4 regions of the Aquamicrobium soli genome follow, and region 4 is predicted to be linked to each of the others. Evidence: predicted binding sites of a transcription regulator. Region 4 holds the regulator's gene; each other region holds the start of a gene.

The links. The regulator PhoB, encoded in region 4, activates phosphate uptake and scavenging genes when phosphate is short. The targets are predictions, from matches to a motif close to TGTCATNNANCTGTCAT.
Region 1: ACFOHJ_RS05730 (UDP-2,3-diacylglucosamine diphosphatase) is a predicted target of PhoB. The motif match lies at 1,842-1,858, and genes of this name have one in related genera.
Region 2: ACFOHJ_RS21290 (inorganic diphosphatase) is a predicted target of PhoB. The motif match lies at 4,540-4,556, and genes of this name have one in related genera.
Region 3: ACFOHJ_RS12200 (YdcH family protein) is a predicted target of PhoB. The motif match lies at 4,647-4,663, and genes of this name have one in related genera.

Annotation. Positions count from the first base shown of each region.
Region 1 covers NZ_JBHRTK010000006.1:100,757-108,585, forward strand. Annotated here, with positions in the region: gene ACFOHJ_RS05725 (glycosyltransferase family 4 protein) at 1-990, opposite strand, end outside; gene ACFOHJ_RS05730 (UDP-2,3-diacylglucosamine diphosphatase) at 987-1,817, opposite strand; gene ACFOHJ_RS05735 (TadE/TadG family type IV pilus assembly protein) at 2,007-3,149, shown strand; gene ACFOHJ_RS05740 (hypothetical protein) at 3,186-4,184, opposite strand; gene ACFOHJ_RS05745 (DegT/DnrJ/EryC1/StrS family aminotransferase) at 4,194-5,357, opposite strand; gene ACFOHJ_RS05750 (SDR family NAD(P)-dependent oxidoreductase) at 5,354-6,358, opposite strand; gene ACFOHJ_RS05755 (DegT/DnrJ/EryC1/StrS family aminotransferase) at 6,369-7,484, opposite strand; gene ACFOHJ_RS05760 (Gfo/Idh/MocA family protein) at 7,481-7,829, opposite strand, start outside.
Region 2 covers NZ_JBHRTK010000028.1:167,774-175,602, forward strand. Annotated here, with positions in the region: gene gyrB (DNA topoisomerase (ATP-hydrolyzing) subunit B) at 1-732, shown strand, start outside; gene ACFOHJ_RS21275 (transporter substrate-binding domain-containing protein) at 1,060-1,824, opposite strand; gene efp (elongation factor P) at 2,071-2,637, opposite strand; gene epmA (EF-P lysine aminoacylase EpmA) at 2,753-3,820, shown strand; gene ACFOHJ_RS21290 (inorganic diphosphatase) at 3,888-4,490, opposite strand; gene ACFOHJ_RS21295 (NAD(P)(+) transhydrogenase (Re/Si-specific) subunit beta) at 4,622-6,022, opposite strand; gene ACFOHJ_RS21300 (NAD(P) transhydrogenase subunit alpha) at 6,024-6,443, opposite strand; gene ACFOHJ_RS21305 (Re/Si-specific NAD(P)(+) transhydrogenase subunit alpha) at 6,443-7,720, opposite strand; gene ACFOHJ_RS21310 (aa3-type cytochrome c oxidase subunit IV) at 7,806-7,829, opposite strand, start outside.
Region 3 covers NZ_JBHRTK010000012.1:494,604-502,432, reverse strand. Annotated here, with positions in the region: gene ilvD (dihydroxy-acid dehydratase) at 1-1,664, opposite strand, end outside; gene ACFOHJ_RS12230 (DUF6522 family protein) at 1,715-2,059, opposite strand; gene ACFOHJ_RS12225 (RrF2 family transcriptional regulator) at 2,439-2,867, shown strand; gene ACFOHJ_RS12220 (DUF2249 domain-containing protein) at 2,963-3,232, shown strand; gene ACFOHJ_RS12215 (hypothetical protein) at 3,225-3,467, shown strand; gene ACFOHJ_RS12210 (hypothetical protein) at 3,461-3,784, shown strand; gene ACFOHJ_RS12205 (CopD family copper resistance protein) at 3,692-4,180, opposite strand; gene ACFOHJ_RS12200 (YdcH family protein) at 4,398-4,577, opposite strand; gene ACFOHJ_RS12195 (YdcH family protein) at 4,813-5,016, shown strand; gene purE (5-(carboxyamino)imidazole ribonucleotide mutase) at 5,090-5,587, shown strand; gene ACFOHJ_RS12185 (5-(carboxyamino)imidazole ribonucleotide synthase) at 5,584-6,660, shown strand; gene ykgO (type B 50S ribosomal protein L36) at 6,780-6,905, shown strand; gene ACFOHJ_RS12175 (tetratricopeptide repeat protein) at 6,979-7,584, shown strand; gene pyk (pyruvate kinase) at 7,604-7,829, opposite strand, start outside.
Region 4 covers NZ_JBHRTK010000012.1:851,144-858,972, reverse strand. Annotated here, with positions in the region: gene ACFOHJ_RS13935 (CHASE domain-containing protein) at 1-182, opposite strand, end outside; gene ACFOHJ_RS13930 (ATP-binding cassette domain-containing protein) at 319-1,122, opposite strand; gene ACFOHJ_RS13925 (sugar ABC transporter permease) at 1,133-2,452, opposite strand; gene xylF (D-xylose ABC transporter substrate-binding protein) at 2,574-3,614, opposite strand; gene ACFOHJ_RS13915 (ROK family protein) at 3,890-5,143, shown strand; gene phoB (phosphate regulon transcriptional regulator PhoB) at 5,122-5,811, opposite strand; gene phoU (phosphate signaling complex protein PhoU) at 5,837-6,538, opposite strand; gene pstB (phosphate ABC transporter ATP-binding protein PstB) at 6,574-7,386, opposite strand; gene pstA (phosphate ABC transporter permease PstA) at 7,393-7,829, opposite strand, start outside.

The DNA of each region.
Region 1 (7,829 bases), on a different contig from region 4:
GAGATTGTCGAGGAACTGCTGCGTGCAGGCAGCCCAGCTGAAGGCCAGCGCAGTGGCGCGCGCCGCCTCGCGCGGCACCTCGAGCGCCGCCAGCGCCGCAGTGTGCAGGTCCGCCGCCAGCACGCCGCCGCTGCCGACGATGTCCTTGGGGCCGGTGACGGGGAAGGCCGCGACCGGGCAACCGCTGGCCAGCGCCTCCAGCACGACGTTGCCGAACGTGTCGGTGAGGCTCGGGAACACGAACACGTCGACCGAGGCATAGATCTGCGCCAGTTCCCCGGTGGGCAGCGCGCCCAGGAAATACGCGCCCGGATAGCGGTTCCTGAGGGCCGGCAGTTCCGGGCCGTCGCCGACCACCACCTTGCTTCCCGGCAGGTCGAGGTCGAGGAAGGCCGGCAGGTTCTTTTCCACCGCCACCCGGCCGACGCTGAGGAAAATCGGGCGCGGCAGGTCGAGTTCGCGACGCCGCCCGGGGTTGAACAGCTCGGCATCGACGCCGCGCGTCCACGGCCGGATGTTGCGGAAACCCCGGCGCGCGAGATCGTCGCCGAGCGAGGCGGTCGCCACCATGACGCCCTGTCCGGAATTGTGGAACTCGCGCAGCTTGCGATAGGTCCAGCGCTCCGGGAACGGCAGGCGCGCGCTGAGATATTCCGGGAACTTGGTGTGGTAGCTGGTGGTGAAGGCAAGGCCCTGCGCCAGGCAGGCCCGGCGCGCCAGTTGGCCGAGCGGCCCTTCCGTCGCGATATGGATGAAATCGGGCGCAGCCTCGGCGATCTGCCGGGCAACCTGCCGCGGCGTCGCCAGCGCCAGGCGGATATCCGGGTAGAACGGCATGGGGAAGGAGTGGAACCCGTCCGGCGTGATGAATGTCACCTCGATGCCGAGGCCGGCCAGCATTTCGGCAAGCTTGGACAAGGTGCGCACCACGCCGTTGACCTGCGGATGCCAGGCATCGGTGACGATGAGCACGCGGGCGCCCGCCGTCATGCCGCCCTCCTGCGCCATGGCAGCGGCAGCGGAACTGGCCCGGTGTTGAGCTTCTCGCTTCGGTCGGCCCAGTGGACGAGTTCCATATGGCCGTCGTCATGCTCGACGATCGCCGTGCAGCTTTCGACCCAGTCGCCGGTGTTGAGATAGGCGAGCCCGTCTATGTCGCGCTGCGCGGCGCTGTGGATATGGCCGCAGACCACGCCGTCGACGCCGCGGCGCCGCGCTTCCGCAGCCAGCGTCTCCTCGAAACGGCCGATGAAGCTGACGGCGTTCTTGACCTTGTGCTTGGCCCAGGCCGACAGCGACCAGTAGGTAAGCCCGAAGAAGCGGCGAACAGCGTTGATGCGCGTCGACAGCGCCAGCGCCGTCACATAGGCCCAGTCGCCGAAGAAGGCCAGCCAGCGCGCATGGCGCACTACCACGTCGAACACATCGCCATGGATGATGAGATAGCGCTTGTCGTCGGCGGCGACATGCAGCGCCGTCTCGCAGACCTCGATCCCGCCGAAATGCGTGCCGTAGAACTCGCGCAGGAACTCGTCGTGGTTGCCAGGCACGTAGACGACGCGGCTGCCCTTGCGCGCCTTGCGCAGCAGCTTCTGCACCACGTCGTTGTGGCTCTGCGGCCAGTACCAGCCCGAACGCAGCCGCCAGCCGTCGACGATGTCGCCGATCAGGTAGATGGTGTCGGCGTCATGATGCCTGAGGAATTCCAGCAGCGCCTCGGCCTGGCAGCCCTTGGTGCCGAGATGCACGTCCGAAAGAAAGAGCGTGCGGTAGCGGCGTTCCCCGCCGTTCGAATCTGGATGAAGCGTGCCTGTCATGCCAAGGCTGTTGATCACGCCTGCGTGACAGGGCGATGACGGTGAGGGCGCGATCGGTGAAGTTCCGTTCCAATCCCCGCCTTCGGGCAGCCGATACCGGCCGCTAGAAATTTAACGATCCGCTTAGCGGGGCCTTCGTTTCTCGACGGTATAGAGCGCCCACTCGGTTATCTCCGACCAGGGGTCTTTATGCCTATCTGCCGCAAGTTCCTCCGTTCCGACGAAGGCTCGTTCGTGCCGGCGTTCGCGCTCAGCGTGATGCCGCTGCTGCTGGCACTGGGGATCGCGGTGGACTACACCTCGGCAACGACGGACCGCGCGCGCATGCAGAACGCACTCGACTCGGCGATCATCTCGATCACCACGATGGATCGGAGCGCCACCGACGCCGAGCGGCAGGTCAGTTTGCAGAAGGTCTACACGGCCAATGGCGGCCGCGGCACGGCCAGGCTGGAATCCGTCAGCTTCGACGCCGACAACACGATGCACGCCAGCACATCGGCCAGCTACGCCATGCCGACCAATTTCATGAGCCTCGCCAACATCAACAACGTGAGGATCGACGTCGCCACCTCCGTCAGGAAGAAGCCGGGACTGGTGAACGCCGAGTTCAACATCGATCATGTTTCCGGGTACTGGGGAAAGACCATGACCCTTTACGGAACACCGATCGGAAGCACGACCGCCAGCCCGCTCATGAAAATCGAGTACGCATACAGGGAATTCAAATTCACTTATTCTGTCGGCACGGGAAACAAGAAGAAAAATTATTCAGTCAACGAGCCGAAGGGCTACGGGACGTCCACCATCTATACCTACAACGGCAGCACCGCCACGAAAGTCGGCCAGCAGACATGCACGACAACCGCCTCCTTTGACGCCCCGAAGCCGGCGGCCGGAATCTACACGAGCTCCGGATATGACGGCAGCGACCCGCAGAAGCCGACCGTATATTTCTCGGTGACCTGCCCCGCGACGACGGGAGCGTCGGTCGATGTCAGCAACATGAGCGACCTTTACCTGCAGATGGATGTGCCTGCCGCAGCCACCAGAACGCCAAAGCAACCTACCCTTTTGAAGTCCAACGACCCCGGAACCTCCAACCGGCTCTATATCGGCGACCCGAAGGATCCGGAAAAGCTGGTCGAAGTCATCAAGGGCAAGGTCGTCGACATCTTCACGGCGGTGCCTTGCGGAGAAACCAGCAACCAGGCCTGGGAGGACGGCGGCAACGACGTTCCGGCCGCTTCTTCCAACGCCGACTTTTTCTACAACGTCACCGGCAAGTGCGATTTCACCAAGCGCCCGACGACGACCAGCCTCGTCCAGTAACCGCGCGCAACGCCTGCCCCGTACCCGCGTCGAGCCTCAAAGCAGCGAGGCGATGCCGTCCGGTTCCAGCGCGCCGCCGCGCCGCACGATTTCGGCCGCTTTCAGGCTGCCCGCCTGCAGGCGCACGATCGGCTCGTGGCCGAGCCGGTTGAGGAGGATGCCCATATGGCCGCGTCCCGGTTCGGCTTGCGGGCAGATTCGGCATCCGAGCGCGCGCGCCACAGGCCGGTCCACGTCGCCCCAGAACTGCGCCAGCAGCGCCCCGGGCGCCTTGGCGGCGATTATCTTCAGGGCAGCGATGCCGAGCGGTTCGTCGCGCGGCTGAAGCGAAAGGACGACGACGTCCCAGGGCGCCCCCGGCAGGTCGGCAACCCGATGGAAGAGGCTCGCGGCGGCGCCCGCCTCGCTGAGCCCGCCGACGAGGAAGTCGGCGAAAGGATTGTCGCACAGCACTGCGATCCGCTTGCCGGCCGCGATCATTCCGGCATCGCGCAACAGGCATACCAGCAGCGGGCCGAGGAACGGAAACACCGCGACATCGGCGTGGCGCTCGTTGACGGCGGCGACGCGAACGCCGCGCTCGCGGCAGGCGGCCAGGTCGAGATCGCTGCCGCGGAACTCCCACGCCTCGAACATGAGCGCGATGACGGCCTGCGGCGGCAAACGGTCCACCATGTCGCCGGTGATCGGTCGGAGGCGGCCGGAATTGGTCAGGATATCGCAGCGCCGCAGGCATGAAGCGGAAACGGTGTCGGCAAAGGTGATGCGGCGCTCGACCCCGGCCATTTGCGCCAGTTGGCGGGTGGCCGCGATCGCCTCCTCGGCGCTGCCATGGTTGCGGGTGTGGCGGGCGCAGGCATGGACCCGCGCCCCGGCAAGGGCGGCGATCACCGCCGTCGAGGCATAGGCGCCGGTCGCTGCCTCCGTCACCACGGTGAGCCCGGCAAGGTCCAGGTCCAGGATGCGGATGCGCCGCTCGATGCTCTCCAGCATCGTCTGCGGAACGTCGCCGGCGGGCCGAACCAGTTCCAGCATCGCCATATCCTAGGCCACGTTGCGCGCGCGGCGCGGCGGCGCGACGGCGGCCGCGAGCACTTCCACCACCCGCATCTGGTCCTCATGCGCCATCTGCGCATAGAGCGGCAGGATGATCGAGCGATCGCGGGCCGCTTCCGAGCGCGGCAAGGCGAACGCCAGCGGCAGCCCGGCATAGGCCGGCTCCATGTGGATACACATGATGCCGCGCCGCGTGGCGATGCCGTGGTCGAGCATGGTCTGCATGACGGCGCGCTGGTCGATGCCCGGCCCCAGCCGGACGCAATAGCTCTGCCAGTTCGACAGCGCCCATTCGGGCTCGACTGGCGCGCCCAGCCCGTCGATGCCGGCGATGCACGAGGCATAGACGTCCGCCAGTGCACGGCGGTGGGAAACGATGTCGTCCAGCCGCTTCAGCTGTTCCCGCCCGACCGCAGCCTGGATATCGGTCATGCGGTAGTTGAAGCCGGGCACCGGATAGGTCTCGAAGATCACCTCGCGGCTGCCGTGGCGCACCGCGTCGGAAACCGACATGCCATGCTGGCGCCACAGGCGGAACAGCGCATCCCACTCAGGGTTGTTCGTCGTCAGCATGCCGCCGTCGCCGACGGTCAGCACCTTGCGCGGATGGAACGAGAAGCAGGCGATGTCGCCTTGCGGGGTGCCGATCGGCTTCCACCGCCCGTCCACGCGCATTTTGGAGCCGATCGCGCAGGCCGCGTCCTCGATGAGGGGAATGCCGTGGGCGCGCGCGACCCGCAGGATGGCCGGCATGTCGCACGGCATGCCCATCTGGTGCACGCACAGGATCGCCCTGGTGCGCGGCGTGATCGCGGCACCGATCAGCGCGGGGTCGATGTTGAAGCCGTCGGCCTCGATGTCGACGAATACAGGGGTTGCCCCGCACTGGCGGATCGCGTTGGCCGAAGCGATGAAGGTGTGGCTGACGGTCACCACCTCGTCGCCCTCGCCGACGCCCAGCGCCAGCAATGCCAGGTGAAGCGCTACCGTACAGTTGGCGACCGCGCAGGCATGGTCGGCGCCGACGCGCGCCGCGAACTCCTTTTCGAAGGCGGCGACCTGCGGGCCTTGCGTCAGCCAGCCCGACAGGACGACGCTGGCGGCCGCACCCGCCTCCTCCTGCCCGAGGAACGGCCTGGCGATCGGGATCATGACGCCATCTCCCGCACGGCATTCGCCCGCATCTCGCCGCGCCACCAGCCGACGAGATCGGCGATGCCCTCGTCGGGCGCCACCTTTGCCTCGAATCCGAGCCTGTCCCTTGCCGCCTCGACCGACGCCAGCCGGCGCGGCACCGGGTTGATCGCCCGCGCGTCCTGATGCACCGGCTTCAGGGCGGGCCGGCCCATGGCGCGGGCAAAGGTATCGGCCAAATCGAGCAGCGAGGTCTCGGTGCCGGAGCCGACATTGAAGACCGCGTCGCCGGCGGACGAGGTCGCCGCCAGCATGTTCGCCCGCGCCACATCGGTGACGTGGATCAGGTCCATGGTCTGCAAGCCGTCACCGAAGATCAGCGGCGGCTCGCCGGCCTCGATGCGCTCCATCCAACGCACCATCACCTCGGTATAGCGGCCGTGGATGTCCATGCGCGGCCCGTAGACGTTGAAATAGCGCAGCGCCACGTAATCGAGCCCGTACATGTCGTTGAAGGAGCGCAGCAATCCCTCGCCGAACGACTTCGCCGCGCCGTAGAGCGTGCGGTTGCCGTAGGGGTGGTGATCCTCGCCGGTCGGAAAGCTTTGGGCCATGCCGTAGATCGACGCCGAGGACGCCATCACGACCTTGCGGACCTTCTCCTCCACGCACTGCCTGAGCAGGTCGTAGGTGGCGTCGACCATCACTGCCATGGCCTCGTCCGGCTCGGCCGCGCAGTGGGTGATGCGCAGGGCCGCCTGGTGGAAGACCGTATCGCAGCCCGCCACCAGCGAGCGCATCAGCGCGCGGTCGCGGATGTCGCCGGTGACCAGTTCGACCCGCCCCGACGGCAGCGCCGACGCCAGGTTGGCGACCCTGCCGCGCACCATGTTGTCGATGACGACGATTTCGCCGCATCCGGCCGCGACGAGCTGGTCGACGATGTGCGAGCCGATGAAACCGGCGCCGCCGGTCACCAGAACGCGTTTTCCACGAAGAACGGTCAAGCAAACCTCCATGCGTCGGGAATCAGGCCGTCCTGGCCAGCGGCTGCGCGGTCGCCTCGTTCAGCGCGGCGATGACCTTGGCCACGCTGGCGTCCGCCAGTTCCGGATACAGGGGCAGCGAGAGCGTGTGCCGCGCCAGCGCCTCGCTGACCGGGAAATCGCCGGCGTGGTAGCCGAGCCCGGAATAAGCCGGCTGCAGGTGCACCGGCACCGGATAATGGATATTCGTCGCCACGTCGGCATCGGCGAGCAGGCCGCGCACGCGGTCGCGCTCCTCCACCTGCACGGCATAGACGTGGCAGGCATGGTCGAGCCCGAACGGCCCGGTGGGCAACCCGAGGTCCCCGAACAATCCGTCGTTGTAGAGGTTGGCGATGCGCCGGCGCTGGGCGTTCCAGCCATCGAGATAGCCGAGCTTGATGCCGAGCACCGCGCCCTGCACCGCATCCATGCGGAAATTGAAGCCGTGCCGCACGTGGTTGTACTTGCCCTCCTGCCCCCAGTCGCGCAGGGAGCGCACGGCGGCGGCGAGATCGGCCCGGTCGGTGGTGACGGCCCCGCCCTCGCCGCAGGCGCCGAGGTTCTTGCCGGGATAGAAGCTGAAGCAGCCGATATCGCCGAAGGCGCCGGCCCGCACGCCGTCGCGCTCGGCGCCATGCGCCTGCGCGGCATCCTCGATCACCACGAGGTCAAAGCGCCGGGCGGCCGCGCAGATGAAGGTCATGTCGGCCAGCCGCCCGTGCAGGTGTACCGGCACGACGGCTTTCGTGCGGCCGGTCACCTTCTCGGCAATACGCGTCGGGTCCATCGTCCAAGTCGCGGGATCGACATCCACGAAGACCGGCGTGGCGCCCGTATAGAGAATGGCCGCCACGGTGGCGACAAAGGTCGTCGGCACAGTGATCACCTCGTCGCCCGGCCCGATGCCGGCCGCAAGCAGCGCCAGGTGCAGCGCCGACGTGCCGGAATTCAGGGCAACCGCATGGCCGGTGCCGCAATAGCGCGCGAAGCTCGCCTCGAAGTCGGCCACCTTGTCGCCGAGCACGAAATTGCATTCGCGCATGGCGTCGAGCACCGCGTGTTCCAGTTGCGGGCCGATGATGCGGTATTGGGCACGCAGGTCGAGAAAGGGGATCATGATGCGTTTCTCAGGGAGCCGAGTTCGATGGGCTGGCCGCGCAGGGCCGTCGAGCGTGAGGCGGCGGCCAGCATCTCCACCACCCGCAACCCGCTCTCGCCGTCGGAAGGCGCGCGCTCGGCCGTCTCGACACTGCGCAGGAACTGCTCGATCTCGGTGATCAGCGCTTCCTTGGGCGAGATCGCAGGCGCCGACATCTCGCCCATGCGGTAGGAGATCAGCTTTTCGCGCAGGCTGTCGGCGCTTCCGGCAAGGTCGACGCCACGGTCGTAGATCTTCACCTTCTCACTGTTCTGCATGTCGTCATAAATGATCATGCGCTGGCTGCCGCCGATCAGCGTCTGC
Region 2 (7,829 bases), on a different contig from region 4:
CTGGACGAGGCTTCACTGACGCTCGGTTCCGGCGAGGTGCGGACGGGGCAGGATTTGCGGGCCGCGATCGACGATGCGCTGACCGTGCGCCACCTGATCAACGGGTTGCACACGCGCTACAACCGCGCCGTGGTCGAGCAGGCGGCGATCGCCGGCGGCCTGACCCCCGACGCCTTCGTCGATCTCGGCCACGCCAACGCCATGGCGGAGCGGATCGCCCAGCGCCTCGACATCATCGCCGAGGAAACCGAGCGCGGCTGGAGCGGCCGCATGTCGACCTCCAACGAGGGGCCGGGCGGCTATGTGTTCGAGCGCACCGTGCGCGGCGTCAAGGAATACGCCCATCTCGACATGGCGCTGATCAACTCCGCCGACGCTCGCCAGCTCGACCGCTTCGCGGCACGGCTCGGCGAAGTCTACGGCCATCCGCCGGTGCTGCGCCGCAAGGAGGTCTCCGAGACGATCTCGGGGCCGCTCGCCCTGCTCGACCAGGTGTTCGCCACCGGCCGCAAGGGCCTGACCATGCAGCGCTACAAGGGCCTCGGCGAAATGAACGCCGAGCAGCTTTGGGAAACCACGCTCGACCCCAACGCGCGCTCGCTGCTGCAGGTCAAGGTCAACGACGCCGCCGGCGCCGATTCGCTGTTCACGCGGCTGATGGGCGACGAGGTCGAGCCGCGGCGCGAGTTCATCCAGGACAACGCGCTGTCGGTCGCCAATCTCGACATCTGACGGCCTTCAGGTCGAAACAACAAGGGGAACGGAACGCCTGTCGCGGCATTGTGAACGTATCGCAATCCGCACAGGAGTTACCCCATGGGACGTGGCATTCTTCTCTGGCTGCTCGGGATCCCGATCCCGATCATCATCCTCATCCTGCTGTTCTGGCGGTAGATATTTGCGCCTTCGGCGGTGCTAGCCCCGCCCCTAACCCCTCCCCGCAAGGGGAGGGGAACGGCCGGCTCCCGCTCTTTCCAGGATTGCCCACATAGTCATGACGCTACCGCAGCCCCTCGCAGAGCGACGGGTAACGGGAAGCACGCGGTGGGGGTGCGATCCTTACGGCCGCAGCGGGAAGGAAAAGTATCTTTTCGCGATGGTGGCGAAGGTCTTGTCGGCGATGATGGCGTCCAGCGCCGCGTTCAGTTCGCCGACGAGCCGGGTGTCGTCCTTGCGCACGGCAATGCCGATCTCGGTGCCGAGCGCCGGATCGGTGACGTTCTCGCCGATCTGCTCATAGGCGCTCACGCCGCCGTTGGCTTCCATCCACGGCACCATGGCGGGAGCCTCGGCGAACACCGCGTCGAGCCGGCCGTTCTGGAAATCGAGGAACATGTCGTCGCTCGACGGGTAGGCATGGAGCTCGATGGCGTCGCCGAAGTGGTCGCGCAGCCACGCTTCATGCGTGGTGGCGGCCTGCACGCCGACCGTGTGGCCCTTCAGGCTTTCGGGCGTGAAGGCAAGCCCGCTGCCCTTGTTGGTGATCATCATGCCGTAGGAAAAGTAGTAGGGCTTGGTGAACAGGATTTGCCGGCGGCGTTCGGGGGTGATCGTCATGGACGACATCAGCACGTCGAACTTGCCCGCCTGCAGCGCCGGGATGAGGCCGTCCCACGGCACCACCACCCATTCGCACTTGCGCTCCAGCTGGGCGCACAGCGCCTCGCCGATATCGACGTCGAAGCCCTGGACCTTGCCGGCGGCATCGACGAAGTTGAAGGGCGGGTAGGCGCCCTCCACCCCCATGCGCAGTGGCGCGTCACCGGCATGGGCCGCAAAGAGGAGAGCCAGCAGGCAGGCTATCGCGGCGAGGAAGGCTTTCACGAAAGATGCCACTTCTTTTGCGGCTTCATACTTACACCTCAGGGCCCATCGCATGGACGCCCCTCTCCGTCTCGGCTTCGCCGAGCCACTTCTGCCCCCAATGCATGGGGCCGAGAAAATGCCGGACGCCAAGATCCTGACGCCGGAAAGCTTGAGTTCCTCCCCCCATGAACGGGGAGAGGTGGGAGTAATGGTCCCAGAGGGCTGCCGCTTCATCAACGCCGCCCGCTCCCCGATCAACTCCGTTCAGTCCTTGGCGCGTTCCACGTAGGAACCGTCGGCGGTCATGACGACGATGCGGGTGCCGACGCCGATGTGGGGCGGCACGGTGGTCTTGACGCCGTTCGACAGGATCGCCGGCTTGTAGGAGGACGAGGCGGTCTGGCCCTTGGTGGTGGGTTCCGTCTCCACGACCTCGTAGACCGCGCGCTGCGGCAGTTCGATGGCGATGCCGACGCCCTCGTGCACCGACAGCGTCACCGCCATGCCTTCCTGCAGATAAGGAGCCTGGTCGCCGATCACGTCTTCCGCCACCGCGACCTGGTCATAAGTCTCGGGGTTCATGAAGTGGAAGCCCTCGCCGTCGCTGTAGAGGAAGGTGAACGGACGGTCCTCGACATGGGCGCGTTCGACCTGCTCGGTGGTGCGGTAGCGCTCGGACACCTTCACGCCGTCGGAAATGCGGCGCATGTCGAGCTGGGTGACGGGCGTGCCCTTGCCAGGATGGATATTCTCGGCAAAGAGGATCACATAGAGCTTGCCGTCCTTGTCGACGACATTGCCCTTACGGAGGGAACTGGCAATTACCTTCACAAGTCTTCTTCCTGAAATCTCGGGTTGCGGCCGGCTAACGCCGCCATGGTGGGCGCTTTACCTTATCTTGACGCCAACCGCCAGCCACCCCTTAGAATGAGCGCCCGCATTAGCCATGAACCCCCGTTCGCCCAAAGCCTCGCCCTGGTGGACGCCGCACGTCCACGCCGACCGGCGGCCGCGCCTGTTGCTGCGCAACCGGATCAAGGCGGCGGCGCGCGCCTTTTTCGACAGGCACGACTTCATCGAGGTCGATGCCGCCGCCCTGCAAGTCTCGCCCGGCAACGAAACGCATCTCAGCGCCTTCGCCACCACCGAGATCCGGCCCGACGCGACGGCTGCCCCGCTCTACCTGCACACCTCGCCTGAATTCGCCTGCAAGAAGCTACTGGCGGCCGGCGAGCAGCGTATCTTCAGCCTCGGCCCGGTATGGCGCAACCGCGAGCGCGGCGCGCTGCACCATCCCGAATTCACCATGCTGGAATGGTACCGCGTCGGCGAAAGCTACGAGAGCCTGATGGAAGACTGCGCTTCCCTCCTGCGGCTTGCCGCCGAGCAGGCCGGCACCGCGCGCTTTTCCTTCCGGGGCCGCGAAGCCGACCCCTTCGCCGAGCCGGAGCGGCTAACGGTGGCCGATGCCTTCCAGCGCCATGCCGGCATCGACCTTCTGGCCACCGTTACCGCCAGCGGCACAACGGACCGGGATAGGCTCAACGCCGCGCTGGTCAAGGCCGGCCTGCGCACTGCGCCGGACGATAGCTGGACCGACCTTTACAGCCGCGTCATGGTGGAATGCGTAGAGCCCAATCTCGGCATGGGCCGGGCGACCGTGCTTTACGAATACCCGATCAGCGAGGCGGCGCTGGCGCGCCCTGCTCCGCACGATCCGCGCGTGGCCGAGCGTTTCGAGCTTTATTGCTGCGGCGTGGAACTGGCCAACGGCTTCGGCGAACTCACCGACCCGGTCGAGCAACGCGCGCGTTTCGAGGCCGACATGGACGAGAAGGAGCGCATCTATGGCGAGCGCTATCCGCTCGACGAGGATTTTCTGGCGGCGCTGGCCATCATGCCCGACGCCAGCGGCGTGGCGCTCGGCTTCGACCGCCTGGTGATGCTGGCGGCGGGAGCTGCCCGCATCGAGGATGTCCTGTGGACGCCGGTGGCGGACAGCTCCGCCGGCTGACGCCATTCAGTCCGCGTCACGGCCGGCGGAAAGGCGCGAGGCCAAGGGCCTCACGCCCGGTGCGCGGCTACTTCTTTTCCGAATAGGCCCTGAGCGCCGAGGCGATTTCGCCCTTGGCCTTCTCGGCCGGCTCGAAGCCCTTGAGTTCGACCTTCTTGCTGCCCTCGGGAATGTTCTTGTAGACGGCGAAGAAGGCCTGCAGGCGCTCCTGCTCGATTTTCGGCAAGTCCGAGACTTCCTTGATCGCCTCGAAGGTCGGATCCACCTTGGAAACCGGCACGGCGACGATCTTGTCGTCCACCTCGCCGCCGTCGATCATCTTGAGCACGCCGATGGGGCGCACACGGATGACCGCGCCCGGCGCGATCGGCTCGCGCGTGTAGACGAGCGCGTCGAGCGGATCGCCGTCGCCGCCCAGCGAACTGGTGATGGAGCCGTAGTTCGCCGGATAGGCGACCGGCATGGAGACGAAGCGGTCCACGACGATGTGGCCGGTCTCGACGTCGATCTCGTATTTGGTGAAGCCGCCGGCCGGGATCTCGATGGCCGTGTAGAATTCGCTGCCGTCGTCGGCCGGCTGCGGGTGGTCCGCCAGGGCGACATAATCCGCGGCGAAGCCGGCGGCGCCGCTCAGGAAAAGAGCCGCGAGGGCGGAGAGAACGATTTTCATGAAATGCTCCAGGCAGGATTGCGTGACGCGATCCGCCTAGACGCCGTGCATTACAGGCTTGTGACATCGGCGCCGGCAAGCAGGCCGGGCCGCACAAAAGCAAAGGGCCGGCTGAGCCGGCCCCCGAAACCTCAGTGTTCCATCGCCTTGACGATGTCTTCGGTCATCTTCTTGGCGTCGCCGAGCAGCATCATGGTGCCGTCCTTGTAGAACAGCGTGTTGTCGATGCCGGCATAGCCGGAGCCCAGCGAGCGCTTGACGAACAGGCAGGTGCGCGCCTTGTCGACGTCGAGGATCGGCATGCCGAAGATCGGCGACGACTTGTCGTCGCGGGCTGCCGGGTTGGTGACGTCGTTGGCGCCGATGACATAGGCGACGTCGGCCTGCGCGAACTCGGAGTTGATGTCCTCCAGTTCGAACACCTCGTCATAGGGCACGTTGGCTTCGGCCAGGAGCACGTTCATGTGGCCGGGCATGCGGCCGGCGACCGGGTGGATGGCGTATTTCACTTCCACGCCGTTGGCCTTCAGCTTGTCGGCCATTTCGCGCAGCGCGTGCTGGGCCTGCGCCACCGCCATGCCGTAGCCGGGCACGATGATGACCTTCTGCGCGTTCATCATCAGGTAGGCGGCGTCGTCGGCCGAGCCCTGCTTGACGGTGCGCTCGATGCCGTCATCGCCGCCGGCGGCAGCCGTGTCGCCACCGAAGCCGCCGAGGATGACGGAGATGAAGGAGCGGTTCATGCCCTTGCACATGATGTAGGACAGGATGGCGCCGCTGGAGCCCACCAGCGCGCCGGTGATGATCAGCGCCAGGTTGCCGAGCGTGAAGCCGAGGGCTGCCGCCGCCCAGCCGGAATAGGAGTTCAGCATCGAGATGACGACCGGCATGTCGGCGCCGCCGATCGGCACGATCAGCAGCACGCCGAGCAGCAGCGAGGCGGCCACGATCAGCCAGAACACGAACTTCGATTCGGTGCCGACGAGCGTCACGATCAGCACCACCAGCGCCAGGCCAAGGACGATGTTGATCGCATGGCGCGCCGGCAGCAGGATCGGCTTGCCGGACATGCGCCCGTCGAGCTTGAGGAAGGCGATGACCGAGCCGGTGAAGGTGATGGCGCCGATGGCGACGCCAAGGCTCATCTCGACCAGCGCCTGCCCATGGATGGAGCCGATCTCGCCGATGCCGAAAGCATGCGGCGCATAGATCGCGGCGGCGGCCACCATGACGGCGGCAAGGCCGACCAGGCTGTGGAACGCGGCGATCAGCTGCGGCATAGCGGTCATGGCGATGCGGCGCGCGATGAACGCGCCCACCGCGCCGCCGATGGCGAGGCCGAGCACGATCAGGCCGAAGCCGCCGGGGGAAGGCACCGCCAGCGCCAGCGTGGTGACGATGGCGATCGCCATGCCGATCATGCCGTAGATGTTGCCCTTGCGGCTGGTGGTCGGATGCGACAGGCCACGCAGCGCCAGGATGAACAGGATGCCGGAAACGAGATAGAGGAAGGAAGCGAGGTTCAGCGACACGTCACTTGTCCTTCTTCTTGTACATTGCCAGCATGCGCTGGGTGACCAGGAAGCCGCCGAAGATGTTGACGGACACCAGGGCCAAAGCAATGAAGCCGAAGCCGGTCGCGGCTCCCGCCGCCGAGGCGCCGACGGCCAGCAGCGCGCCGACGACGATGACCGAGGAAATGGCGTTGGTGACGGCCATCAGCGGCGTATGCAGCGCCGGCGTCACCGACCAGACCACGTAGTAGCCGACGAAGATCGCCAAAACGAAGATGGCGAAGCGGAACACGAACGGGTCGATCGCCCCGCCCGACAGCGCATGCGCGGCGCCGCCCGCGGCATCGGCCGCACCGGAAGCCTCGAAATCCTGCAAGGCCATGCGCACGGCGGCGGATGCCTGGTCGAGTTGGTCCAGCGCTTTCTGCAGGGCTTCCATCACGCGCTCCCCTTCGTCGATTTAGCCGAGGGCTTTTTCGCCGCGGCCGGCTTCTTTGCCTTGGCCTTGGCAGGCGAAGCGTCGGCCACCAGCGTCTTGGCCGGGATGGCCGCCGGTTCGACATGCGGTTGTTCCGGCGCAGCCGCCTTGGCGAAGGCCGGGTGCACAACCGCGCCGCCGTCGGTCAGCATCGTCGCCTTGACCAGTTCGTCGTCGCGGTTGATGGCGAACGTCTTCGACGCCTTGTCGACCATCGTCTCGAGGAAGGTGTAGAGGTTCTTGGCGTAGAGCAGCGAGGCGGAGGCCGCGATCCGGCCCGGCACGTTGAGATGGCCGACAATCTTGACGCCGCCCTCGGTGATGGTGACCTTGCCGGGCACCGCGCCCTCGACGTTGCCGCCGCGCTCCACCGCGAGGTCGACCAGCACCGACCCCGGCTTCATCGAAGCCACGACCGCCGCCGAAACCAGCTTCGGCGCGGGGCGGCCGGGGATCAGCGCCGTGGTGATGACGATGTCCTGCTTGGCGATGTGCTCGGCCGTCAGCGCCGCCTGCTTGGCCTGGTATTCCTTGGACATTTCCTTGGCGTAGCCGCCCGCCGTCTCGGCTGCCCTGAACTCCTCGTCCTCGACGGCGATGAACTTGGCGCCCAGCGAGGCGACCTGTTCCTTGGCGGCGGGGCGAACGTCGGTCGCGGTCACCACCGCACCCAGGCGGCGCGCCGTGGCAATGGCCTGCAGGCCGGCGACGCCCGCGCCCATGACGAACACCTTCGCCGCCGGAACGGTGCCGGCCGCCGTCATCATCATCGGCAGGGCGCGGTCATACTCGGCGGCGGCGTCGATCACCGCCTGGTAGCCGGCGAGATTGGCCTGCGAGGACAAGACGTCCATCGACTGCGCGCGGGTGATGCGCGGCATGAATTCCATGGAAAAAGCGGTAATGCCCGCCTTGGCCATCGAGGCGACGGCCGCGTCGTTGCCGTAGGGGTCCATGGTGGCGAACACCGCGGCGCCCTTCTTGTAGCCCCTGAGTTCGGCATCGGTCGGGCGGCGCACCTTCAGCACCACGTCGGCCTTGCCGGCATCCGAGGCCTTGCCGATGGTCGCGCCCGCCTTGGCGAAGTCCTCGTCGGTGATGCGCGACGAGGTGCCGGCGCCTTTCTCGACAATGACGTCGAAGCCGAGGCCGGCAAGACGTTTCACCGTGTCGGGCGATCCCGCCACGCGGGTTTCGCTCGCGTCCACCTCACGCGGGATGAATATCGTCTGGCCCACCGCAGGATCCTTTCTGCTGGCGCTTCAAGTCCGGCGAGGTGCCGGCCCGCGCCCGCGACAGCGCATGGAAAGGTTCAGGAACGGCCTAGCGGAGGAGATAACCGCCGAT
Region 3 (7,829 bases), 360 kb from region 4:
ATCGCCCCTTCGTTGGCAGGGCGGGCGAGCGCGGAAAACTTGGCCAGCACGCCGCGCGTATAACGTGGCTGCGGCCGTTGCCAGGCGGCGCGGCGGCGCGCGATCTCGGCTTCCTCGACATTGAGTTGCAGCAACAGCCGGTGGGCGTCGATGGTGATCGAATCGCCCTCCTCGACCAGCGCGATCGTGCCGCCTTCATAGGCTTCCGGCGCGACATGGCCGACTACCATGCCCCAGGTGCCGCCGGAAAAGCGCCCGTCGGTGATGAGGCCGACGCTTTCGCCAAGTCCGCGCCCGACCAGCGCCGAGGTCGGCGCCAGCATTTCCGGCATGCCCGGCCCGCCCTTCGGCCCGAGATAGCGCAGCACCAGCACGTCGCCCGGCCTGATCCTGTCGGCCAGGATCGCCTCCATCGCCGACTGCTCGTCGTCGAAGACGCGCGCCGGGCCGGTGATCGCCAGGCTTTTCAGGCCGGTGATCTTGGCCACCGCGCCGTCCTCGGCAAGGTTGCCTTTCAGGATGGCGAGATGCCCCTCGCGGTAAAGCGCCTTGTCGATCGGCATGATCACCTGCTGGTCGGCGCGCGGCGCGTCCGGCACCTCGGCCAGTTCCTCGGCCAGCGTGCGGCCGGTGATGGTCAGGCAGTCGCCATGGATCTGCCCGGCATCGAGCAGGATCTTCAGCACCTGCGGGATGCCGCCGGCCTGATGCAGGTCGACGGCCATGTAGTGGCCGGACGGCTTCAGGTCGCACAACACCGGCACCTTGCGGCGCACACGCTCGAAATCGTCCAGCGTCCACTCGATCTCGGCGGCGTGCGCGATGGCGAGATAATGCAGCACCGCGTTGGTCGAGCCGCCGATCGCCATGATCAGCGCCACCGCGTTCTCGATGCTCTCGCGCGTCACGATATCGCGCGGCCTGATGTTCTTCTTCACCGCCTCGACCAGCACGCGGCCGGATTCGGCGGCGCTTTCGAGCTTCTCCCGGTCGGGGCTGGCCATGGTCGAGGAATAGAGCAGCGACAGGCCGAGCGCCTCGAACGAGGAACTCATGGTGTTGGCCGTGTACATGCCGCCGCAGGACCCGGTGGAAGGACAGGCATGGCGCTCGATGCCCTCGAAGTCCTCCTCGCTCATGGTGCCGGCCATGACCGCGCCGACCGCCTCGAAGGCGGAGACGATGGAGAGGTCCTGGCCCTTCCAGCGGCCGGGCTTGATGGTGCCGCCATAGACGTAGATCGCCGGCGCGTTGGCGCGCAAAATGCCGATCATGCCGCCCGGCATGTTCTTGTCGCAGCCGCCCAGAACCAACACGCCGTCCATCCACTGGCCCTGCACGCAGGTTTCCACGCAGTCGGCGATCACCTCGCGCGACACCAGCGAATATTTCATGCCCTCGGTGCCCATCGACATGCCGTCGGAGATGGTGGGCGTCCCGAACATCTGCGGATTGGCGCCGGCTTGCCTGATGGCGGCGATCGCCGCATCGGCAAGCGGCTGCAGGCCGGCGTTGCACGGCGTGATGGTGGAATGGCCATTGGCGACGCCGATCATCGGCTTGTCGAAATCGGCTTTCTCATAGCCGAGCGCATAATACATGGCCCGGTTGGGAGAGCGCGCCACGCCCTGCGTGATGTGTCTGGAGCGTTCGTTGAACGGCATGGCGGAATCCTCGTATGATACTTGGGCTCGAGCCGGCCCGGCTGTGCCGGTCACCTGCCCACGCCGTGCAGTTGCCGGGGCAACGCCACGTCGCCGAAATCGATGACGGAGCGGCGAAGGACCTTGCCCTTGGCGTCGAGTGTGACGCGCGCGCGGCGATTTTGAAAGAAAAAGCTCAGGCGGTACTCGCCCTCGTGATCGTCTATGCCGCGCTCGCAGATCGAGGTGACGGCCTTGCTCCGCATCAGTCCGGGAACATCCGCCGCAGCAACCCCCAGGAGGCTTGCGACCAGAGCCGCATCCACGACGATGTCCCGCCCGGCGGTTTCTGTCCCGACACCCGGTTCGGCCGGAGCCGGCCCCATCGGAGCCGGCGCTGTGCCGCCATGTGCCATGCTCACCCTTCCTTCCGCTCCGCCTCGGGCCTTCGCCCATCCATCGGCGAGAGGTATTTCTCGCCGCGATCGCACAGGAAGGTCAACCCCGGCGGCGTCTCGCCGGGGAGCAGCCTGCTGCCATTCGGCGGCTTCAACCTGCTGCGCGCTCCCCATCGCGAACTTCCCCTGCCGGCACCGCCCTTTCCGATGAAGCCGGCATAGTTTTTAAAAGATACATATGATGTATGTATTATCCCCGCTGAGCAATTGCAATGTCCACCCTATGGGTGCAACCGCCTCGACATCCCTGCGCTGAAACATATATCGTCCGGGCATGTTATCGAGGCGCCCGCCGGCCGGCGGACCAGGTCTCGACCCGAGCGGCCGTGGGGTCAGGATGCGAGTAACCGACTTTTCAGACTATGCGTTGCGCCTGCTGATGTATGCGGGGGCGCAGGGCGACAGGCTCATCACCATCGAGGAGACGGCAAAACTGTACGGCATTTCGCGCGCCCATTTGATGAAGGTGGCCAACCAGTTGACCCGCGCCGGCTTCCTGAAGGCGGTGCGCGGCCGTTCCGGCGGGCTCACGCTCGCCATGGCGCCGCAGAAGATCGGCCTCGGCGCGGTGCTGCGCGCCACCGAGCCGGACTTCGCCCTGGTCGAATGCTTCCGCAAGGACAACAACTGCCTCATCACCCCCCGCTGCCGCCTGCGCGGCGTCCTGCACGAGGCGCTGGCGGCGTTCATCGCCACCGTCGACCGCTACACGCTGGCCGACCTGATGCTCAATCCGCGAGATTTCGGCCTGCTGCCTGCGGCGTGATCGCACGGGCTCGCCTCTTCACCTTGCACAAGCTTCCCATAAAAGATACATTACCAATGTATCTTTTAATCGTACATCGGGGGAAGGAAAAGGCCATGGGCGAGCAGGTTTCGGCAGGCGAACGCGTGATCGACGTCAGGCACATCGACCCGCGGCATCGGCATCTCGTCATCATGCAGTTGTTCGAGAACCTGCCTGTCGGCGAGACGCTGCAACTGGTGGCGGACCACGATCCCAAGCCGCTGCGCTTCCAGTTGGAAAGCCGGTACGGCCCGCAATGCGCCTGGGCCTATCTCGAGGAAGGGCCGGGTAGCTGGCGCGTGCGGCTGCGCAACATTCCGGCGCGGGAGACGTCCGATGTTTAGCGCCCCCGCCTCCATCGTCGCGGCCATGCGGCGCGCGCTGTCCGCGCCCCGCCCCTTCGAAAGAATCGAGGATGACGTTGCGGAGCCGTCGGGCACGGCACTTCGCGAGTTGATCTTCAAGGCGGCCGGCCAGACTCTCGGCGAATGCCCGCCTTGGGTGCTGATCGCCATCGAGCAGGCCCGCCGCGAAAACGCCCACAGGTCGGGGCGGCAGAAAAGGATGCCGCCATGCTGACCAATTCGCATGACTTCGTGCGGCCTTCCGGCGACGAGGAGCGCGCCTGGCTGGAATCGCTGGTCCGGGAAGATTTTGCACGGCACCAGGTCGACGAGACGTTCGACGACATGAAGCGGCGCATGCCGTTCTCGCGCGAGGACCAGGGCCTCTACAGGGAATGGATGGCGCTTGCGGCGGTACGAGCCGAAGCCCTCACGGCCACCGCGTCGCGGCCGCACGCCCTACCAGGTCAGGAAAAACATCGCCTTGGCCAGGAACACGATCAGCACGACATGGCAGAAGACGCTGACGTGGATGAATCTGACCTGCCGTGACCTGAGCTTGCCGCGGGCTCCGAGCGTCAGCGCCGTTATGAAATGACCCAGCACGCTCAGCGCCAGCGCGATCTTGATCGCCAGCAGCGTGGCGAAGCTGCTGGCGAAGGGATGGGCCAGTTCCTCGCGATAGCCCCATGCCATGCCGATCCCCGCGCCATAGAGCGCCAGGATGACGAACGGCATCAGCCGCCGGGCGCGCTTGCCGATCGCGGTTTCCACCGTCCGCATCGTCTCGTGCCCGACCGGCTTGCGGATGCCTTCGAGGACCAGCATCTCGAAGAACACCGCGCCGACGAACAGGATGGCGGCATAAAGATGCAGGGTGACAAGGATGAAATGGCTCATGGCTGCGCTCCAGCGCCCATGAGCCTGCGCCTTTTCGGGCTCGATCATTGTCCGATCCGCGACATGCGCGAAACCGGATCTCCGCCCGCATAAAACGTTTACGCCATCCGCCATCGGCAAATGCGTGGTCGCGGACATCGCGGAACAAAAACCCATTCGCCCACGCCCGGCCGGGCGCGGCGCCTGGCGGCAACCCTTGACCGATCCGGATATCACTTATCCGGACGGCAACGGGCCGCCGCTGCGGAGTTTTGTCAGCCTGGCGTCAATGGGCCGCCGGTTGCGCTCTCAGCTTTTCAATCGCGTCCTTGAGGGCCAGCTTGCGTCGCTTCAGATCGACGATTTCGAGGTCGTCGACGGAGGGATGGTTCATCGCGGCATCGAGCTCGCGCTCGATATCGCCATGCTTCCTCTGCAACTCGTCAAGATGGTTGGCAAGAGACATGATTGGGGCTCCCTTTCATGATTTCCTCGACATCAGCCGTCAAGACGCGTCCACCGCAGGTTCGCTTCTGTGACGGCACGATGACAGTCTGCCATCATCCCGGGGCAATGTCGAATGCCCACTCGCGCATTTCCCGACAATGTGAAATATGGTAGTTTTACCCGGCTGACCTTCCTGGTTCGGCTACCCCGCAGACACCGCTCGCAGCAGGCGACGCAGATAGTTTGAAGGAAAAATGTCCGAGCAGGAACAGGCCGATATTCGCCTCGAATTTTCGCGGTTGAAGCAGGACCACGCCGATTTCGACGCGGCCATCAACGCCATGATCGCCGTTGGCTGCGATCCGCTGCAGATCCAGCGGATGAAGAAGAAGAAACTGTCCCTCAAGGACCGGCTGAAGGCGCTGGAAGACCGGATCATCCCCGACATCATCGCCTGACGCCCGGCAGCGGCGTTCTTGCCGGCGCGGGCCAATTCCGCTACGCCGAAGTCCAAACCACCGGAGTATTGTTGTGAGCGATCGACGCGCCGATGTCGCCATCATCATGGGCAGCCAGTCCGACTGGGCGACGATGCGCCATGCCGCCGAAACGCTCGCCGCGCTGGACGTGCCGCACAAGGCGCTGATCGTGTCGGCGCATCGCACCCCGGGTCGGCTTTACGACTTCGCCACGAACGCCAAGGCGGCCGGCTACAAGGTGGTGATCGCCGGCGCCGGGGGTGCCGCGCACCTGCCCGGCATGACGGCGGCGATGACGCCGCTGCCCGTATTCGGCGTGCCGGTCGAATCGAAGGCGCTGTCGGGGCAGGATTCGCTTCTGTCCATCGTCCAGATGCCGGCCGGCATCCCCGTCGGCACGCTCGCCATCGGCAAGGCCGGCGCGGTCAACGCCGCCCTGCTCGCCGTCGCCGTGCTGGCGCTCGCCGACCCGCCGCTGGCCGGGCGGCTCGACGCCTGGCGCAAGGCCCAGACCGACCAGGTCGCGACCGAGCCGGTGGACGCGCCATGAGCCTGCCCGCCGGATCGACCATCGGCATCATCGGCGGCGGCCAGCTCGGCCGCATGCTGGCGATGGCCGCCGCCCGCCTCGGCTATCGCATCGTCGTGCTGGAGCCGCAAGCCGACTGCCCAGCCGCGCAGGTTGCCAACCGGCAGATCGTCGCCGCCTATGACGATCCCGTCGCCCTTGCCGAACTGGCGGCGGCAACGGCGCTGGTCACCTACGAATTCGAAAACGTCCCGGTGGAGGCGGCAAAGACGCTCGCCGCCCGGGTTCCCGTCTACCCCCCGCCCCGCGCGCTGGAAGTGGCGCAGGACCGGGTGACCGAAAAGACGTTCCTCAACGGCATCGGCGTCCCCACCGCCGCCTTCTCCTCCGTTTCCAGCGACGCCGAACTGACCGAAGCGCTGCGCGGCTTCGACGGCAGCGGCGTGCTGAAGACGCGCCGCATGGGCTATGACGGCAAGGGCCAGCGCGTCTTTCGCAACATGGAGGCCGGCGGCTATGCCGGAACCTTCGAGGCGATGGGCTCGGTGCCGCTCATCCTGGAGGCGCTCGTCGATTTCGAGCGCGAGATATCGGTGATCGCCGCGCGCGGCGTCGACGGCACGATCGCCGCCTACGACCCGGCCGAGAACGTGCATCGCCACGGCATCCTCCACACCTCCACGATACCCGCCGCCATCTCCGCCGATACGGCGGCGGCGGCGCAGGCGGCGGCCAAGACCATCCTGGCCGAGCTGGACTATGTCGGCGTCATCGGCGTCGAGTTCTTCGTGCTGGCCGACGGCTCGCTGCTGGCCAACGAGATTGCCCCGCGCGTCCACAATTCCGGCCACTGGACCGAGGCCGCCTGCATCGTCTCGCAGTTCGAGCAGCATATGCGCGCCGTCGCCGGCCTGCCGCTCGGCGACCCCCGCCGGCATTCGGACTGCGTGATGGAAAACCTGATCGGCGACGACATTTTCCGCATGGCCGGCCTCCTGGCCGAGCCGGACGTGCTGGTGCATCTCTACGGCAAGGCCGAGGCGAGGCCCGGCCGCAAGATGGGGCATTTCACGCGCATCGCGGCGCGCACCTGATTCCTTCGGCCTGGCGAGGGGTCGGTGGTTGACACGGACAAGATTCCTCGTCTATGTGCCGGGCACAAAATCGGCGTGTCTTCGGGCGTGCCTAAGCATCGAGACCCATAGGCAAGACCATGAAGATCAAGAATTCGCTCAAGGCGCTGCGCGCCCGTCACCGCGACAACCAGCTGGTTCGCCGCAAGGGCCGCGTCTACCTCATCAACAAGTCCGCTCCGCGCTTCAAGGCCCGTCAGGGCTGAGTTGCCGCCGTCTCGACGGCACTCACGCGAATTTCGGTTTGACGTTCCGCCGGCCGGGAATAGATTCCCGGTCATGCGGAGCGTTTTTGCATTCCTGACCGTCCTTGCCCTCGCCATCGGTCCTACCCTGGCGGCGCAAGCCGACACGCCGGCCGATGCGCCGGCCGATGCGCCGGCGACCTCCACCGCCAAGACCCGGCAGGCGCGGCTCGACAAGCTGTTTTCCGACCTCGGGCGCGAGCGCAACGAAAAGGCGGCCGAGCGCATCGCCGGCACCATCTGGCAGGCATGGCTGGATTCCGGCAGCGCCAACATCAACCTGATGATGCTATGGGCGCAAAAGGCGATGGAGGCGCAGAAGTTCGACGTCGCGCTCGACTTCCTCGACCAGGTGACGACGCTCGACCCGACCTATGCCGAAGGCTGGAACCGCCGCGCCACCGTTCACTACATGATGAAAAACTACGCCAAGTCGCTGGCCGACATCGAGCGGACGCTGCAACTGGAGCCGCGCCATTTCGGCGCCCTTTCCGGCATGGCCCGCATCATGGCCGATACCGGCCACAAGCAGGCGGCGCTGGACGCCTGGCAACGCGTATTGGCGATCTACCCGATGATGCGCAGCGCACAATCGGAAGTCTCGACGCTTTCCGAGGAGCTGGCCGGCGAGGGCATCTGAGAACCGCGAAGGGCGATGGTTAGCGCCCGCCCTCCGTCGAGCCGACATAGGCGATGCGCAGCATGTTGGTGGAGCCGGGCGTCCTCAGCGGCACGCCCGCGGTGATGATGACGCGGTCACCTGGTTCGCCGAACCCCTCGTCCAGCGCGATGCGGCAGGCGCGGTTGACCATGTCGTCGAGATCGGTGGCGTCGGGCGAGACCACGCAATGCGTTCCCCACAGCAGCGACAGCCGCCGCGCCGTG
Region 4 (7,829 bases):
GTTGCCCGAAGCAACGACAGGTGCAGCTCCATCCGGCTCTCGATGCGGTCCTGCGCGTCGTTGACCGCCGCCACGAACTTGATGCGCGCGGCTTCCTGCGTCGCGAAATAGGCATAGCCGGCCATTGCCAGGCTGATCAGGGCAACGGCGACGAAGGCAGCGATCGGATGTATCTTCTTCAAGTCATTCCGCAACCTGGACGAGACCTGACCTTCTTAGCGCGTTCGCGCGCCAACACAAGCAGGCGCGGCACCAGGGCGGCCCGGCTGCACAGGCCGTGATTCAGGTGATGCCGGGCCGAGGCAGCCCGGATGCCCGTCAGGCGGCAATCTTCAGCGCGCCGGGACCGGGAACGGCGCCGGGCGGGCATTTGCCGAGGATGATCATGCCGAGGACCTCGTCCTGCGTCACGTCGGTGGTGCGTGCGGTGCCGACCACCTGGCCGTTCTTCATGACGCAGACGCGGTCGGCGAGATCGAAGACATCGTGGATGTCGTGGCTGATGAGGAAGATGCCGATCCCCTCCGCCTTCAGCTGCTTGACCAGTTCGCCGACCTGCGCGGTTTCCTGCGGGCCGAGCGCCGCCGTCGGCTCATCCATGATCAGGATGCGGGCATTGAACAGGATCGCGCGCGCGATCGCCACCGACTGGCGCTGGCCGCCGGAGAGCTTGATCACCGGGTCCTTGAAGCGCTGGAAGCGCGGGTTCAGCCGGCCCATGACTTTGCGCGCCTCCGCCTCCATGGCGGCGTCGTCGAGCGTGCCCCACTTGGTCATCAGTTCGCGCCCGAGGAACAGGTTGGCGGCGGCATCGACATTGTCGGCGAGCGCCAGCGACTGGTAGATCGTCTCGATGCCGTACCGCTTGGCATCGCGCGGGTTGGAGATCGAAGCCTCCTCGCCGTTGACGAAGATATGGCCGGCGTCGCGCCTGTAGGCGCCAGACAGGATCTTGATCAGAGTCGATTTGCCGGCGCCGTTATGGCCGAGCAGCGCCACGACCTCGCCGGGATAGAGATCGACCGAGGCATCGTCGACGGCCCGGATGCCGCCGAAAGCGATCGAGATGTTCTTCATGTCGACCAGCGGAACGGCGCCGGCATATGCCATGTTCTCAGCCATTTCCTGCCTCCTAGACCCGCTTCCGGTAGACGGTGTCGAGCCACACCGCGATCACCAGCACCGCGCCGACGACGATCGATTGCAGCGGCGAATCGATGCCGAGCAACACCATGCCCGATTGCAGGGACTGCATCAGGAGCGCGCCCAGCATGGCGCCGATGATGGTGCCGGAGCCGCCGGCGAGCGACGTGCCGCCGATGACGGCCGCGGCGATGACCAGCAGTTCGTCCAGCGTACCGAGCGCATTGGTGGAGGCGTTGAGGCGGGCCGACGAGATCGCCGCGCTGACGGCGACGAGCGCGCCCATGATCATGAAGACCTTGACCGTCACCCAGCGCGTGTTGATGCCGGCGAGGTTGGCCGCTTCCGGGTTGCCGCCGATGGCGAAGACATAGCGGCCGAAGCGGGTCCGGTTGGTGACGAAGGTCATGACGATGCCGACGGCCACCGCCATCAGAACCGGAATGGCGATGCCATGGGCGATGAACAGGCCGCCCTCGGGGATTTCGATGCCGTTCTGCTCGGCATACCGGCGAACGATGCCGACCGGCCACGGATAGGAGTTGGCGATCCACACCGCGCCGACGATAACCGCGCAATTGACCGCGCCGATGAAGGTTTCGGCCCATACCGGCCGCAGCGGGAACTTGAAGCGCTTGCGCTGCGCTCGGCCGTTGATGAGCATCAGCACGACGGCGAGGCAGGCCACGGCGGCGGCGACCCAGCTCCATGTCGCGCCGATGGAGCCGCGCGGTCCGCCGCCCATCAGTTGGAAGGTCGCGTCGAGCGGCGCCACCGTCTGGCCGCTGGTGACCCACCAGGCCGCCCCGCGCCAGACCAGCAGGCCGCCCAGCGTGACGATGAAGGACGGTACTTCCATGTAGGCGATGATGAAGCCCTGGAACGCGCCGACGATCAGGCCGGCGGCCACGCCGCAGGCAAGCGCGATGACCCAGATCCACGGATCGCCCGTCTGGATGCCGAAGACACGGATGAGGATGTGCACCTGCATGACGCCCATCACCATGCCGATGACGCCTTCCAGCGAACCCACCGACAGGTCGATGTGGCGCATGACGATGACCAGCACCATGCCGGTGGCCATGATGGCGACCGAGGAGGTCTGCACCGACAGGTTCCACAGATTGCGCGGCGTAAGGAACAGGCCGCCGGACAGGCCGTGCAGCAGCATCCAGATCAGGATCAGCGCCGCAACCATGCCGAGCATGCGGGTATCGAGTTCGGTCGCCTTCAGGAACCGGCCGACCGGTCCCAGTTCGGAGGCACGGGCGACCTCGGCCGAGGCGCTGGACGTCGTGGTGTCGGCCATGATTTCCTCCCACCGCGTTGGCTGGCTGCGATGTTATGCGCTTTTCGATTTCAAATGAAGTCGAACGATGCCGCCGCACCCCGTCGGCGCGGCGGCATCGGGATTACCGGAGGCCGGGCGCCTAGTTGCAGACGGCGACGCTGCCTGCCTTCACGCCGGCGCAGACCTCGTCCTTGCTGATCCAGCCCGCGTCGATGACGACGTTGAGGTTGTCCTTGGTGATCGCGACCGGCGTCAGGAACACCGACTTGACGGTGTTGCCGCCGGGCGTCGTGAAGTCCTGCACGCCCGCGATGTCGGTCATGGCCTTGCCGTCGGCCAGTTGCGAGGCGATCTCGGCGGCGTTCTTGCCGAGGTCGCGGGCATCCTTGAACACCGAGACCGTCTGCGTGCCGAGCGCGATGCGGTTGAGGGCCGCGTGGTCGGCGTCCTGGCCGGAAACCGGCACGGTGCCGGCAAGGCCCTGCGCCTGCAGCGCCGCGATGGCGCCGCCGGCGGTGCCGTCATTGGCGGCCACCACCGCGTCGACCTTGTTGTCGTTGGCGGTCAGGAACTGCTCCATGTTCTTCTGGGCGTTGGCCGGCAGCCAGCCGTCGGTATAGGCCTCGCCGACATTCTTGATCTTGCCGCTGTCGATGGCGTCCTTCAGCACTTCCATCGAGCCGGCGAACAGGAAGTCGGCGTTCGGGTCGGCGCCCGAGCCCTTGATGAACACGTAGTTGCCTTCCGGCTTGACCTTGTAGACCTCACGGGCCTGCATGCGCCCGACTTCCTTGTTGTCGAAGGTCAGGTAGAATACGTCCTTGTTCTCGATCAGGCGGTCGTAGCCGACCACCGGGATGCCTTCGTCCAGCGCCTTCTGCACGGCCGGTCCGATGGCGGAAGCATCCTGCGCCAGGATGATCAGCGCGTTCGCGCCTTGCGAGATCAGGCTTTCGACGTCGGTAAGCTGCTTGGCGGCCGAAGACTGGGCATCGGCGGAAATGTATTTGTCGCCGTTGGCTTCCAGCGCCTTCTTGATCGCCGCTTCGTCGGTCTTCCAGCGCTCTTCCTGGAAGTTCGACCAGGAAACGCCGATCACCTTGTCCTTCGCCTGCGCGACCGACACCAGCGTCATGGAAAGCGCGGCACCCGCCATGATGGCGGCAGTAAACTTCTTCATGATTTCCTCCCTACGCCCTCGTGGGACGCGACCATCATGGCCCGGACAAGCCCGGACCCTAAAGTGAAGCTTTTATTTCGAGCTTCGAAAAAATACTCACCCAACGCCCCCGGCCTGTCAACAGGGATTCGTCCCGTTCCATAATTTTTTCGAAACCCGAAATAAACAATGACAGGGCGAAAGGCTTTCACTAAGGATTAGGCTATTGCCAGTGTCCCACAAAGTCACGAAACAGCGAGGAGCGCGGGGGCCGGCAAGGTGGAGGAATAGGCAGGATGGCAGCCGGAGTACGCCACGACGATCTGCGCCGGCGCAACCGCGCGCTGGTGCTTTCGGCCGTTCGCCGTTCCGTCGGGCAGGTGTCGCGCACGGCGATCGCGGCGGAGACAGGGCTCAGCCATTCGACCATATCGGCGATCTCGGCCGACCTCATCGCCGAAGGCATCCTCAGCGAAAGCAGGGACAGCGTCCCTTCCGCCAAGCGCGGGCGCCCGCAAGTCGGGCTGGCGCTCAATCCGCAGGCCTCCTTCGTGCTGAGCGTGGTGCTGTCGCTGAATTTCCTGTCGCTGGCCGTCATCGACTACACCGGTGGCGTGGTCGCGCAGGACGAGCGGCGGCTGGATACGCAGTCGCTGCCGCGCGAGGACCTGATCGGCGAATGCGTCGCCTTCATACGGCGGCAACTGGAGGACCCGGCGCTCGACGCCAGGCGCGTCGCGCGCATCGTGCTCGCCGTCCAGGGCACCACCGATTCGGCGGCGCGCGCCATGCTGTGGTCGCCGATCACCCCGCAGACCGACATCCCCTTCGCCGCCATACTGGAGAAGGAATTCGGCATTCCCGTCGTCATCGAGAACGACTGCAACATGATGGCGGTGGCGCTGCGCTGGCGCGACCCCGCCCATTACCGCGACGACTTCATCGCCGTGCTTTTGTCGCACGGCATCGGCATGGGCATCGTGCTCAAGGGGCAATTGTTCACCGGCACGCATTCGTCGGGCGGTGAGTTCGGCCACATGGTGCACAAGCCGGAGGGCGCGTTGTGCCGCTGCGGACGGCGCGGCTGCATCGAGGCTTATGCCGGCAACTACGCCATCTGGCGCAACGCCCGCCAGCATAACGATAACGAAGAACCTTCCGCCGACGTGACCGATGCCGACATCCGCGCGCTGGCGGAAATCGCCCGCGAACGCGACGGGCCGGAGCGCGAAGCCTTCCGCAAGGCCGGCGAGGCCCTCGGCTTCGGCCTCGGCAGCCTGTTCGCCCTCATCGATCCGGCGCCGGTCACCATGGTCGGGGTGGGCGCGAGCGCTTTCGATCTCATCGAGCCGGCGCTGCGCGAGGCCATCGCCAAGACCGCCGGCGGCCACCACTCGAAATCGATCAGCTTCGATACCGAAACCAACGAACTGCTGCTGATCCGCGAAGGCTGCGCCATGCGCGCGCTGGTGTTCGTCGACCAGGAGATTTTCGCGCCGGGGCGGCCGATGCCGCCGCCGGTCGGCGGTCAGGCTTCCCTGATCGCGTAGCCGGCGCCGCGGATGGTGCGGATGACGTCCTCCGCATGGCCGCCATTTACCGCCTTGCGCAGGCGCCCGACATGGACGTCGACGGTGCGCTCGTCGACATAGATCGACTCGCCCCAGACATTGTCCAGCAACTGCCCGCGCGAGAACACGCGGCCGGGCGAGCGCATCATGAATTCCAGCAGGCGGAACTCCGTCGGCCCGAGCTTGATCTCGCTGTCGCTGCGGTAGACACGGTGGGTCTCGCGGTCGAGCACGATGTCGCCGACCTTCAGCACGGAGGACAGCACCTCCGGCTTGGCACGCCGGAGCAGCGCCTTCACCCGCGCCATGAATTCCGGCGTCGAGAACGGCTTGACGAGGTAGTCGTCGGCGCCGGTCGAAAGCCCCCTCACCCGGTCGCTTTCCTCGCCGCGCGCCGTCAGCATGATGATCGGCAGGCGCTCGGTCTCGGGCCGCATGCGCAGGCGCCGGCACAGTTCGATGCCGGAAAGCGCCGGCACCATCCAGTCCAGCACCAGAAGGTCGGGCACGCTTTCCTGCAGCCTGATCTCGGCTTCGTCGCCCCGGGTCACCACTTCGACCTGGTAGCCTTCGGATTCCAGGTTGTAGCGCAGGAGCACGCCCAGCGGCTCCTCGTCTTCCACCACCATGATACGCGGTGCGATCATGCAATCCACCTTCCTGTCTACCCGCTCACGCGGTCGGCGCTGCCATCTCGTCCGCCTTGGGGCGGTCTGCCGGGAGTTGTTCGCCGCTCAGCACATAATACGCGTTCTCGGCGACATTGGTGACATGGTCGCCGATGCGCTCCAGATTCTTCGCGCAAAACAGCAGATGCGTACAGGCCGTGATATTGCGCGGGTCCTCCATCATATAGGTCAGCAACTCGCGGAAAACCGCCGTGTATTTGACGTCGATGCGCTCGTCGTCGTTGCGCAGCGCCGCGAGCCCGGCGGTATCGCCTGCGGTGTAGCGCTCGACGACGCCGCGAACCTGCTCCAGGACCAGTTGCGCCATACCGTCGATCGAGTGCGAGAGCGTGCGCGGGATGGCGTCCTGCCCGACCGCGCCCACGCGCTTGGCGATGTTCTTGGCAAGGTCGCCGATGCGCTCCAGGTCGCCGGCCATTCGGATCGAGCCGACAACGGCGCGCAGGTCGTCGGCCATCGGCTGGCGCTTGGCGATGAGCGTGATGGCCCGGTCGTCCAGTTCGCGTTGGCGCGAGTCCATCAGGGCATCGTCGGAAACGACCCTCTGCGCCAGCGCGTTGTCGCCGGCAAGCAGCGCATGGGTGGCGCTGTTCACCATCGCGCCGGCAAGTTCGCCCATGCCGTTGAGCAGGCCGCCGATCTGCCCCAGTTCCTCGTCGAAGGCGGTGACGGTATGTTCTTTCATGGTGCTGTCCGTATCCCTATGGCCGTGGCTGCGGCTCAACCGAACCGGCCGGTGATGTAGTCCTGTGTGCGCTTGTGGCCGGGCGAGGTGAAAATCTTCTCGGTCTTGTCGAACTCGATCAGTTCGCCGAGATACATGAAGGCGGTCTGGCTCGACACGCGGGCCGCCTGCTGCATGTTGTGGGTGACGATGACGATGGTGTAGTCGGCCTGCAATTCGTCGATCAGTTCCTCGATCTTGGCGGTGGACAGCGGGTCGAGCGCCGAAGCCGGCTCGTCGAGCAGGATCACCTCCGGCTTCACCGCCACGGTGCGCGCGATGCACAGCCGCTGCTGCTGGCCGCCCGAAAGGCTGGTGCCGCTGGCGTCGAGCTTGTCCTTGACCTCGTCCCACAGGGCCGCGCGCCGCAGAGCCTGCTCGACGCGGCCGTCCATCTCGCTCTTGGCGATGTTCTCGTAGAGCCGCACGCCGAAGGCGATGTTCTCGTAGATCGACATCGGGAACGGCGTCGGCTTCTGGAACACCATGCCGATCTTGGAGCGCAGCAGGTTGAGGTCCTGGGAGCGGTCGAGCACGTTGTAGCCGTCGAGCAGGACCTGCCCCTCGGCGCGCTGCTTGGGGTAGAGTTCGTAGATGCGGTTGAAGACGCGCAGCAGCGTCGACTTTCCGCAGCCGGACGGGCCGATGAAGGCGGTCACGCTGCGCTCCGGCAGGGACAGCGTGATGTTCTTCAGCGCCTTCGACTCGCCGTAGTAGAAATTGAGGTTCTTGACCTCGATCTTGGTCTTGGCGGCCTTTTCGGCAACGCTTTGCGTCATGGTCATCTCGGAAGCCAACATCTGTGCCATCCTGTCTTAGGTCCTGCGTCCGGTGAGGCTTCTGGCGAAGATGCTCAGGGCCAGAACCGTCAGGGTGATGATGAGCGCTCCGGTCCAGGCCAGTTGCTGCCATTCCTCGTAAGGGGAAAGCGCGAACTGGAAGATGGTGACCGGCAGGCTCGCCATCGGCGCATTGAGGTTGCCGGACCAGAACTGGTTGTTGAGCGAAGTGAACAGGAGCGGCGCCGTCTCGCCGGAGATGCGGGCGATCGCCAGCAGGATGCCGGTGACGATGCCCGACATGGCGGCACGGTAGCCGACCGAACGGATGACGATCCAGCGCGGCGCACCGATGGCGGTGCCTGCCTCGCGCAGCGCATTCGGCACCAGGTTCAGCATATCCTCGGTCGTGCGCACGACCACGGGGATCACCAGGATCGCCAGCGCCATGGCTCCGGCGAGCGCAGAAAAGT